Regions from separate parts of the Streptomyces sp. NPDC052101 genome, predicted to be linked through region 1. Evidence: riboswitches for the same ligand, from Rfam matches in the RefSeq annotation. Region 1 holds a riboswitch; each other region holds the start of a gene.
The links. Region 1 has a riboswitch for magnesium ahead of AB0L75_RS10965 (CBS domain-containing protein). Riboswitches for the same ligand answer to the same signal wherever they lie in the genome.

Region 2: it holds a riboswitch for magnesium, as region 1 does, so the genes downstream of both, AB0L75_RS14110 (CBS domain-containing protein) here and AB0L75_RS10965 (CBS domain-containing protein) in region 1, are expected to answer to the same signal.
Region 3: it holds a riboswitch for magnesium, as region 1 does, so the genes downstream of both, AB0L75_RS14135 (NRAMP family divalent metal transporter) here and AB0L75_RS10965 (CBS domain-containing protein) in region 1, are expected to answer to the same signal.

Annotation. Positions count from the first base shown of each region.
Region 1 is NZ_JBFAWH010000004.1:180,863-184,133, reverse strand. Features, by position in the region: gene AB0L75_RS10970 (aldo/keto reductase) at 106-594, shown strand; M-box (ykoK) riboswitch at 1,069-1,243, shown strand; gene AB0L75_RS10965 (CBS domain-containing protein) at 1,548-2,915, shown strand; gene AB0L75_RS10960 (divalent metal cation transporter) at 2,912-3,271, shown strand, end outside.
Region 2 is NZ_JBFAWH010000006.1:169,476-172,746, forward strand. Features, by position in the region: gene AB0L75_RS14105 (divalent metal cation transporter) at 1-309, opposite strand, end outside; gene AB0L75_RS14110 (CBS domain-containing protein) at 306-1,673, opposite strand; M-box (ykoK) riboswitch at 1,979-2,153, opposite strand; gene AB0L75_RS14115 (hypothetical protein) at 3,213-3,271, shown strand, end outside.
Region 3 is NZ_JBFAWH010000006.1:173,172-176,442, forward strand. Features, by position in the region: gene AB0L75_RS14120 (hypothetical protein) at 1-158, shown strand, start outside; gene AB0L75_RS14125 (glyoxalase) at 188-574, shown strand; gene AB0L75_RS14130 (SAM-dependent methyltransferase) at 568-1,068, opposite strand; M-box (ykoK) riboswitch at 1,272-1,445, shown strand; gene AB0L75_RS14135 (NRAMP family divalent metal transporter) at 1,753-3,271, shown strand, end outside.

The DNA.
Region 1 (3,271 bases):
CTCGAACCCGGCTCCCAGCGGTCCGGCTCAACCGCCACCAGCGGCTTCGCCCCTCGAGGGGACGAGGCGTATGGGGCAGATTGGGCGGCGGAGGCTGCACCGCCGATGAGCAGTTGGTGGGGTGGGTGGGTCGAGGGCCGGTGGGACGAGGTGTTCCTCGCCACGAAGTTCGGCGTCGTACACAGCGAGGCCAACCCGCGTGCGCGGCGCGTCGACTCGACCCCTGGGTATGCCCGGTGCGCCTGCGAGGCGTCGTTGCGACGCCTGGGCGTAGATCACATCGACCTGTTCCACCTGCACCGCCGCAACCCGGATGTGCCGGTGGCGGAGACCATGGACGGTGTGGCCGAGCTGGTGGCCGCAGGCAAGGTGCGCTACCTCGGTCTGCCGGAGGTCAGCGCCGGAACACTGCGCCGCGCCTGTGCCGTCGCCCCGGTCGCTGTGCTGCAGAGCGAGTACTCGCTGTGGACCCGCGGCCTGGAGCGGGGATCCTGCCGGCGGAGTACGCGGAGGAGCGAGGTGGTGACGACGCGGGCGGCGCGGCCGATCAGCAGCACGCGGCATGGGGACTTCCCGCGACGCACAAGGTCGTAGCCCTTGGATCTCGACATGCCGAACGCCTGGGCGGCGTCCTCGACGCTCGCGGTACCACACCGGCCATTGACGCCTGCCCTGCTCCGCTCGGCGCTGTCTCCACGTGTTCCCGATGACGCAGCACGCTGAGTGCGTCGCGAGCCTTGAGCCTGCTGAGAAGGGTCGCTGAACTGCAGTTTCGCCCAGGGTGCATTATGTTCGCTGTGGGCGTTACGGGCGATATCTCGACGCATATTCGACGCACGTTACGCACGCTACGCACGTTCTACGAGCGGGCTCCGTACGGGCTCCATCCGCGGAGGAACGGCTTGAGGTCGTCGGGGTTGGGATTGGGTGGAGTGGGGGCACAATCAGGCCCTTGCCGCCACCGCGGCGGAAGCGGCGACGGTCACGGTCCCGTAGTCGCGAGGTCAAGCGCCGGTCATGGATTGGGAGGGCCGGGCGGCGGGGGCGTATCGTTGACGCGGTTTTGATGAGACACCTCGTTCGGTGAGGCGTCTTCACGGACACAGGCCACTGATCCCACCCGTCGAGAGACGCTCCGGATCAGGACAGGTCTCCCCGGCCCAAGGGGTGACCCCAAGTGGCTTCCCCGCAGGTGCGGGGACACGCCGTGGAGTGCCAAAGCTCTGACGAGTTGGGGTGCGTCGGGTCTCTTCCCGGCTGCCCTTGCCGCATGGCCGTGACGTCGTGAGCACGGCCGGGACCGGGAGGAGGCGAGTATGGACAGTAGTCCGGGCCATAGTCGGCCCCTCTCCGCGTTGTCCTCGCTGTCCCTCCGTGGCCTGAGGCAGCTCGTTCTCTTCCACTGACCTGACCCCGCCAGGCCCCCCGTCGTGGGCCTGCCCGGAGAGTCGGGCCCCCGTGTGCCCTGGCGCCGGGTCCGGTGCAGGGCGCGTGCGCTGTCGTGGCCGCCCGGTGCCCCGTCAAGCCGGGGCAAGGGGGTGTTCATCTTGTCCGTCAACACTCTGCTCATGTCCACCTCGGCCCGTCTGCGCGACCGCAGGGTCACCCTGGAGCGCCGCGCCACCACCTCCAAAGCCGTCCGTACGTCCCTGGTCTCGCTGGCCGGACTGGTCGGTGGGTCGGTCACCAATCAGTCCGGCGAGGAGGTCGGCCGTGTCGTCGACGTGGTCGCCCGGCTGTACGGCGAGGAGTCGTACCCGCCGGTCACCGGACTGATCCTGCGGATCGGGCGGCGACGTACCTTCCTCGCGTCGGACGCCATCGGCAAGGTGCACGCCGGGCAGGTACGGCTGCGCACCGCGCGGATCGACATGCGGGACTTCTCCCGGCGCCCGGGGGAGGTGCTGCTCGCCAGGGACGTCCTCGACCACCAGCTCGTCGACGTGGACGGCGTGCAGGTCACCCGGGCCGCCGACCTGTACCTGGCACCGCTCGTCGACAAGGTGGTCCTGGTCGGCGTCGACGTCTCCCTGCCCACGTTGCTGCGCCGGCTCGGCCCGCGCCGCTGGCAGGCCCGGCCGACCCCGGAGCGCGTGCTGGACTGGCAGGCGGTCGCACCGTTCGGCGAGCAGGCCACCGACGGACCGGCGGAGGTGCGGCTGCGCGCCTCCCGGACCGTACTGCAGCGGCTGCGTCCGTCCGATCTGGCGGACATTCTCGAAGACCTCGGTCGCAGTGAGCGGCAGCAGCTGCTGGGCTGGCTGGAGCCGGAGCAGGCTGCCGACGCGCTGGAGGAGATGGAACCGGCCGAGTTGGAGAATCTTCTGCGTGAGGCCGCACCCGACCACGCCGCCCGGCTGGTCGACGAGATGGAGCCGGACGAGGCCACCGATGCCCTGCGGGACCTCACCCGTGAGGAGCGTGAGGCTCTGCTGACACGGATGCCGAAGGGAGAGGCGGCGGAGCTGCGCCGTCTGCTGAGGCACCGGGAGGGCACGGCGGGCGGTGCCATGACCACCCTGCTGCTCACCGCTCGCCGGGACGAGACCGTCGCCGAGGTACGGGGCCGGCTGGCCGAACAGGCCGAGCACCGCACCGAGATCGACGCCGTCGCCGTCGTCGACGAGCAGGACCAACTGCTGTGCGATGTCGGTTTGTTCGACCTGGCGGTGGCCGAGGACACGTCCCTGGTGGCCGACCTGGTGGCGTGGCTGGCCCAGTTCGGCCCGCCCGTCACCATCCATGCGGACACCCCGCTGGCCGAGGCCGCCGACCAGTTGGTCGCCGCCCGCGCCTCTTCCCTTCTGGTGGTCGACGACACCGACCGGCCCCTCGGCCGGATCCTGGCCGACGACCTGCTCGACGCGATGCTGCCCGAGCGCGGGCGCCTGCACTTCCGGAGGTTCCTGCAGTGACCCACGACCTGGACACCGTCGCTCCGGCCCAGGCGGCGCCGGCTCGCCGTACCGGTTGGCGGCGCATCACCATGGTCGCGGCGATCGCGGGCCCCGGCCTGGTCGCCGCGAACGCGGGCAACGACGCCGCCGGCATCGCCACCTACGCCTCGGCCGGCTCCCAGTTCACCTACGGCACCCTGTTCTTCATGGTCCTGGTCACCATCGCCCTGGTGATGGTGCAGGAGATGGCCGTCCGCCTCGGCGCCCACACCGGTAAGGGACTCGGCGCCCTGATCCGTGAACAGTTCAGCCTCCGCCTGACCGCACTGGCCGTCTTCTGTCTGCTGCTGGCCAACACCGGCCTGGTGGTGAGC
Region 2 (3,271 bases), on a different contig from region 1:
CAGGCTGAACTGCTCGCGGATCAGCGCGCCGAGGCCCTTGCCGGTGTGGGCGCCGAGGCGGACGGCCATCTCCTGCACCATCACCAGGGCGATGGTGACCAGCACCATGAAGAACAGGGTGCCGTAGACGAATTGGGAGCCGGCCGAGGCATAGGTGGCGATGCCTGCCGCATCGTTTCCGGCGTTCGCGGCGACCAGGCCGGGGCCCGCGATCGCCGCGACCATGGTGATGCGCCGCCAGCCGGTGCGTCGTACCGGCGCCGCGGCGGGGGCGGTGGGCTCGGTGGTCGTGTCCGGGTCGCGGGTCACTGCAGGAACCTCCTAAAGTGCAGGCGCCCGCGCTCGGGCAGCATCGCGTCGAGCAGGTCGTCGGCCAGGATCCGGCCGATCGCGCGGTCGGTGTCGTCGACCACCAGAAGGGAAGAGGCGCGGGCCGCCACCAGCTGGTTGGCGGCTTCGGCCAGGCCGATGTCGGGGCGCACGACCACGGGCGGACCGAACTGACCGAGCCAGGCCACCACGTCGGCCACCGAGGCCGTGTCATCGGCCACCGCCAGGTCGAACAGGGAGATGTCGCACAGCACATGGCCCTTGGCGTCGACGACGACCACGGCATCGATCTCGGTACGGTGTTCAGCCTGTTCGGCCAGCCGACCGCGCACCTCGGCGACCGTCTCGTCCTGGCGGGCAGTGACCAGCAGCGTGGTCATGGCGCCACCCGCCGTTCCCTCCCGGTGGGTCAGCAGTCGGCGCAGTTCCGCCGCCTCGCTCTTGGGCATACGGCGCAGCAGGGCCTCGCGCTCCTCGGGGGCGAGGTCGCGCAGCGCGTCGGTGGCCTCGTCCGGTTCCATCTCGTCCACCAGCCGGGCGGCGTGCTCGGGGGCCGCCTCGCGCAGCAGGTTCTCCAGCTCGGCCGGTTCCATCTCCTCCAGCGCGTCGGCGGCCTGCTCCGGCTCCAGCCAGTCCAGCAGCTGCTGGCGCTCATTGCGGCCGAGGTCTTCGAGGATGTCGGCGAGATCGGCCGGGCGCAGCCGGTGCAGCGCCGCCCGGGAAGCGCGTAGCCGCACCTCGGCCGGGCCCTCGGTGGCCTGCTCGGCGAAGGGGGCGATGGCCTGCCAGTCGAGCACCCGCTCGGGGGTGGGGCGGGCTTGCCAGCGGCGCGGGCCGAGCCGGCGGAGCAGGGTGGGCAGGGACACGTCCACTCCCACGAGCACCACCTTGTCGACCAGTGGCGCCAGGTAGAGGTCGGCGGCACGGGTGACCTGGACGCCGTCGACGTCGACCAGCTGGTGGTCGAGGACGTCCTTGGACAGGAGCACCTCGCCGGGGCGCCGTACGAAGTCCCGCAGGTCCACGCGGGCGGTGCGCAGTCTCACCTGCCCGGCATTCACCTTGCTGATGGCGTCCGCGGCCAGGAACGTGCGCCGTCGGCCGATGCGCATGATCAGTCCGGTGACCGGCGGATAGGAGTCCGCTCCGTAGAGCCGTGCGACGACGTCCACGACACGGCCGACCTCGTCGCCGGCCTGGTTGGTGACCGGGCCGCCGATCAGCCCCGCCAGCGAGACCAGTGAGGTGCGGACGGCCTTGGAGGCGGTGGCGCGGCGTTCCAGGTGGACCCGGCGGTCGCGCAGACGGGCCGAGGTGGACATGAGCAGAGTGTTGACGGACAAGATGAACACCCCCTTGCCCCGGCATGACGGGGCGGCAAGCGGGCGCGGCAGCACCTCCGCCGCCACCGATGCCACCGATGCCACAGCACACGTGCGCACGCCGCGCCCTGGCGGGCCTACGACGGGGACGGGCGGGTCGGATCAGTGAGAGAGGAGAGGCTGCCCCGGACCGCGGAAGGACGGCGAGAACAACGGGGATCGGGGCCGACTATGGCCCGGACTACTGTCCACTTTCGCCTCCTCCCGGTCCCGGCCGCGTGCGACGCTGCGGCCATACGGCAAGGGGCAACCGGGCGACTCGGCCCGGCGCACCCCAACTCGTCAGAGCTTTGGCACTCCACGGCGTGTCCCCGCGCTCGCGGGGAAGCCACTTGGGGTCACCCCTTGGGCCGGGGAGACCTGTCCTGATCCGGAGCGTCTCTCGACGGGTGGGATCAGTGGCCTGTGTCCGTGAAGACGCCTCACCGAACGAGGTGTCTTGTCAAACCGTGTTAAGGATACGCCCCCGCCGGTCCGCCCTTCCCCTCCATGGCCTGCGCTTTCCCTCGCGGCTAAGGGACTGTGACCGTCTCAGGCTCCGGCTCGGTGGCAGCGAGCGCTTCGCCGACCACACCGTCTCGGTGGCAGGGTGCGTGGCCTGCCTGGTCACGGGCGAGCACGCGGACGAGTTCGTCACGGACAGCGCGCTGGCGCCCTGGCGCCGGCTCACGGCGCCCCACCGGAAGCGGGGCCCCGCACGCTAGTTGCGTGGACACGCAAGGATAGGCGTGGGGCGCGGAGGCCGCGAAGCATGCGGTGGCGGCGCCAGGACCGTGACCGACCCATCACACCTGCCCCTGCTGTGGGTGTTGATCCGCCATGGGCTCCCGACGGGTGAGCCGGCTCGGCCGCCGGGCGCCCACGTCGCCGCGGTGTCGCAGCACCTGGGCAGGCTCCGAGCCGCCGGGCTGGTGACCACAAGGCAGGAGGGCACGTGGATCTACTACCGTGTGGATCTACTACCGGGCGACAGGCGGGCGCGGACTGCTCGCCTGAGGGGGCGAGCCGGAAACCGGCGGTCGCGGCCGGATGGCGAGGGGCGACATTGCCCTTGTTGCATGGATGTGCAAGTATGAGTGGGCCAGCATGGCGGCGGACCGTGCCGAAGCGACACGCTGCGACGAAGCCCAGGCAGCCAACCAGCGAACCGCACGGGTCTCACCTCGCGCCAGGATCGGAAGGGGGCGGACATGGACAGCAGTTGCAGCCCCGGTCATAGTCCGGCCCCACATCCGGGCACTCTCCCGCGCATCTGACCGGAGTCGTATCACCGCCCTGAAACGCCGGCGCGACAGTCGAGGCCGAAGGCGGGCCGACGGAGATCGTCTTCCGCAACCCTCGATCGCGGGCTCTGGGCGCCAACAGTCCGAAAGGCCACGCCGGTTACGGGCGCACACCCTCGGCTCGGCGGCATGGCCCCCTCTACCCCGAGGTCCCAACTTCCCTGGAGATGTGGGCTACTTGGCTAGCTTCCCGCCCCTCACAAAGGAGGGCACCACTATGCGCCTCCCCGGCAACCTCACCCCCGCGCCCTGCCCGCCCGGCCGTATCTGCCCGCG
Region 3 (3,271 bases), on a different contig from region 1:
ACAGCCCTCTGGAGCAGCCCGTGCTCCACGCGCTCGACGCCCCGGTCCGCCGGGTGACAGTCGGCGCCGTCCGGCAACGGCCGTACGCCCACTGGCAGATGACCGCCAGTCCGGACGGCGTACGGCGCCTCGAAGCGATCTGGCACACCCGTCACTGACGTCACCGACCATTGACCGGAGGTCCGGCATGATCACCGCAGTCGACCACATCGCGCTGGCCGCCCCGCTGGGCAGCGAGGAGTTGTTGCGCGCCTACTACGTCGACGCGCTCGGTCTCGTAGAAGTCCCCGGGCCGGCCCTTCATGCCGCCCGCGGGGGCTGCTGGTTCAGCGACGACGACGGCCGTGTCCGGCTCCACCTGGGCATCGAGACCCCGTACCGGGCGTCCGCGAAGGCCCACCCCGGCCTGCGCGTCCAGGCCATCGACTCGCTCGCCGCCCGCCTCGAAGCCTTCGATGCCCTGGTGGTCTGGGACGACACGCTGCCCGGCCACCGCCGCTTCTACAGCCAGGACCCCGTCGGCAACCGCCTGGAATTCCTCCAACCCGGCAGAGGGGGAACAGCCGGTCAGTAGTACCCGCACATAAGAGCGGTGGCCCAGGCGGGCTGTGTGACCGGGTCCTGGGGGCCGAACTCGGTCATGTAGGGCTTGATGTCGAGGACGGGAGTGCTGTCCACCGCATCCAGCCCTTGGACGTGCAGATCGAGTCCGTCGACCTCGATCAGGCGGCAGCGGGAGACGCCGAGCCGGTTGGGGCGGTTCTTGCCGCGTTGAGCGAAGATGCCGACCTGCGGCCAGTCGGTGTTGCCGCGGGGGTGACGGGCCCCGGACTCGATCTTCTCCACCGGGACTCGGTCGAAGTGGTAGACGACCTCCAGGTGGGAGAAGGCGTCCAGGCCGGCCACCGCGTCGGAGGTGAAGCGGGTGGCGTCCAGGCGGATGACGGCCGTCTCCCCGCCCCAGTCGTCGTCCCGGATCTCCGGCCGGCCGCCGATCACCCGGCCCACGGGAACGGAGACCACCTCAGCGAGAGTGCTGCTCTCGGGCACGTGTCGCGCCTCAGACATGCTGTCGCACCTTTCGTGAAAGCGTCGGGAGCGGGTGCAGGTCGACCCGCACGTGGCTCACCGTATCGATCACTCGTTCGCGCCGCGGTGCGGTTGGCGAGGACTGCGCCCGCCTCTACATGTACGGTCGGCCGCCGGTCAAGACTCCGCCAAGAACTTGCGTTCATGCGCAAGTAGGGGGCTAGACTCATGGAGGTTTGAAAAGGGCACCTCGTTCGGTGAGGCGTCTTCACGGACACAGGCCACTGACCCCACGACTTCGAGAGACGCCCAGGGTCAGGACACCTCTCCCCGGCCCAAGGGGTGAGGCCAAGTGGCTTCCCTCGCAAGGGGATTACGCCGTGGAGTGCCAAAGCTCTGACGAGTTGGGGTGAGCCGGTCGTACGGACCGGGTTACTCCTTGCCGAGTCGTTGCTGACGCGCACAAGTCGCGTCCCCGGCCGGAAGGAGGCGAGAGACATGGACTGCAGTAGCAGTAGTCCGGGCCACAGTCGGCCCCTGACCCGCTTGTCCTCGCATTCTTCCGGCACGCGGTAACCACCTCCCCTGCGCGGATCCACTCCGCGTCCCGAGCCCCGTACGGCCCTGTGCCGTGACGGGCCGCCGTCCTGCGCGCTCACGCAGGGGGGATGGCTTTCGCGTGCCCCTCTACCTCCCCCTCTGGGGGGATTCGGGAGGTATGACATGACCACCGTGACCGAGACCACCGAGACCCCGCGCGCCGCGGTCCTCGACGACGCGCACGTCGGCGACATCCGCGGCGCCCTCGGCACCATCAAGCTCGACGACACCGCACCCCGCACCGGCCTGTCCGCCAAGCTCAAGACGCTCCTCGCCATAGTCGGCCCCGGCCTGATCGTGATGGTCGGCGACAACGACGCCGGCGCCTTCGCCACCTACGGCCAGGCCGGCCAGAACTACGGCACCCACCTGCTGTGGACCCTGCTGCTCCTCGTGCCCGTGCTGTACGTCAACCAGGAAATGGTGCTGCGCCTCGGCGCGGTCACCGGCGTCGGGCACGCCCGTCTGATCCTGGAGCGGTTCGGGAAGTTCTGGGGCGCGTTCAGCGTGATCGACCTGTTCCTGCTGAACGCGCTGACGCTGGTGACCGAGTTCATCGGCATCACGCTGGCATCCGGGTATCTGGGCCTGCCGAAGGTGGCCGCCGTGGTCCTCGCGGCCGGAATCATCATCGCGTCAGCGTTCACGGGGTCGTTCCAGCGGTTCGAGCGGGTGGCGATGACGCTGTGCGCGGCCTCGCTGCTGCTGGTGCCGATCTACTTCATGATCCACCCGCACGCCTCGCAGATGGCGCGTGACTTCGTCGTACCGAACATGCCCGGCGGCACCGGCCAGCTGTCCACCGTCATGCTGCTGATCATCGGCATCGTCGGCACCACCGTCGCGCCCTGGCAGCTGTTCTTCCAGCAGTCGTACGTCATCGACAAGCGGATCACCCCGCGCTTCATGAAGTACGAGAAGGCCGACCTGGTCATCGGCATCGTCGTGGTGGTCATCGGGGCCGCGGCCATGATGGGCTTCACCGCCGCGGCCTTCGCGGGCACGCACGGCTTCGGGCAGTTCACCGACACCGCGGGCATCGCGACCGGCCTGGAGAACAAGGCCGGGAAGCTGGCGGGGGTGCTGTTCGCCATCGCGCTGCTGGACGCATCGATCATCGGCGCGTTCGCGGTCTCGCTGTCCACCGCCTACGCGATCGGTGACGTGCTCGGGATGAAGCACTCCCTGCACCGCGGGGTGGGCGGCGCGAAGGGCTTCTACGCCGTCTACGCCGGCCTGGTCGCGGCGGCCGCCGCCATCGTGCTGATCCCGGGCTCGCCGCTCGGCCTGCTGACCGAGGGCGTCCAGACGCTGGCCGGGGTGCTGCTGCCGTCCGCCTCCGTCTTCCTCCTGCTGCTGTGCAACGACAAGGCCGTCCTCGGCCCGTGGGTGAACGGCCCGAAGACCAACGCCTTCACCTCGGCCGTCGTCGGGGTCCTCGTCAGCCTGTCGATCATCCTGACCGCCTCGGTGCTGTTCCCCGACATCTCCTCCGAAGCGATCCTCGACATCATGGCCGCCTGCGGCGTCGTCGGGGTGCTGGCCGCCGGCTACGCCTTCACCCGCCGTCGCACGGGCACCAAGGAGGACCCGATCGACCGGACCGGCAAGGACGAGTGGCGGATGCCGCCGCTTCAGACCC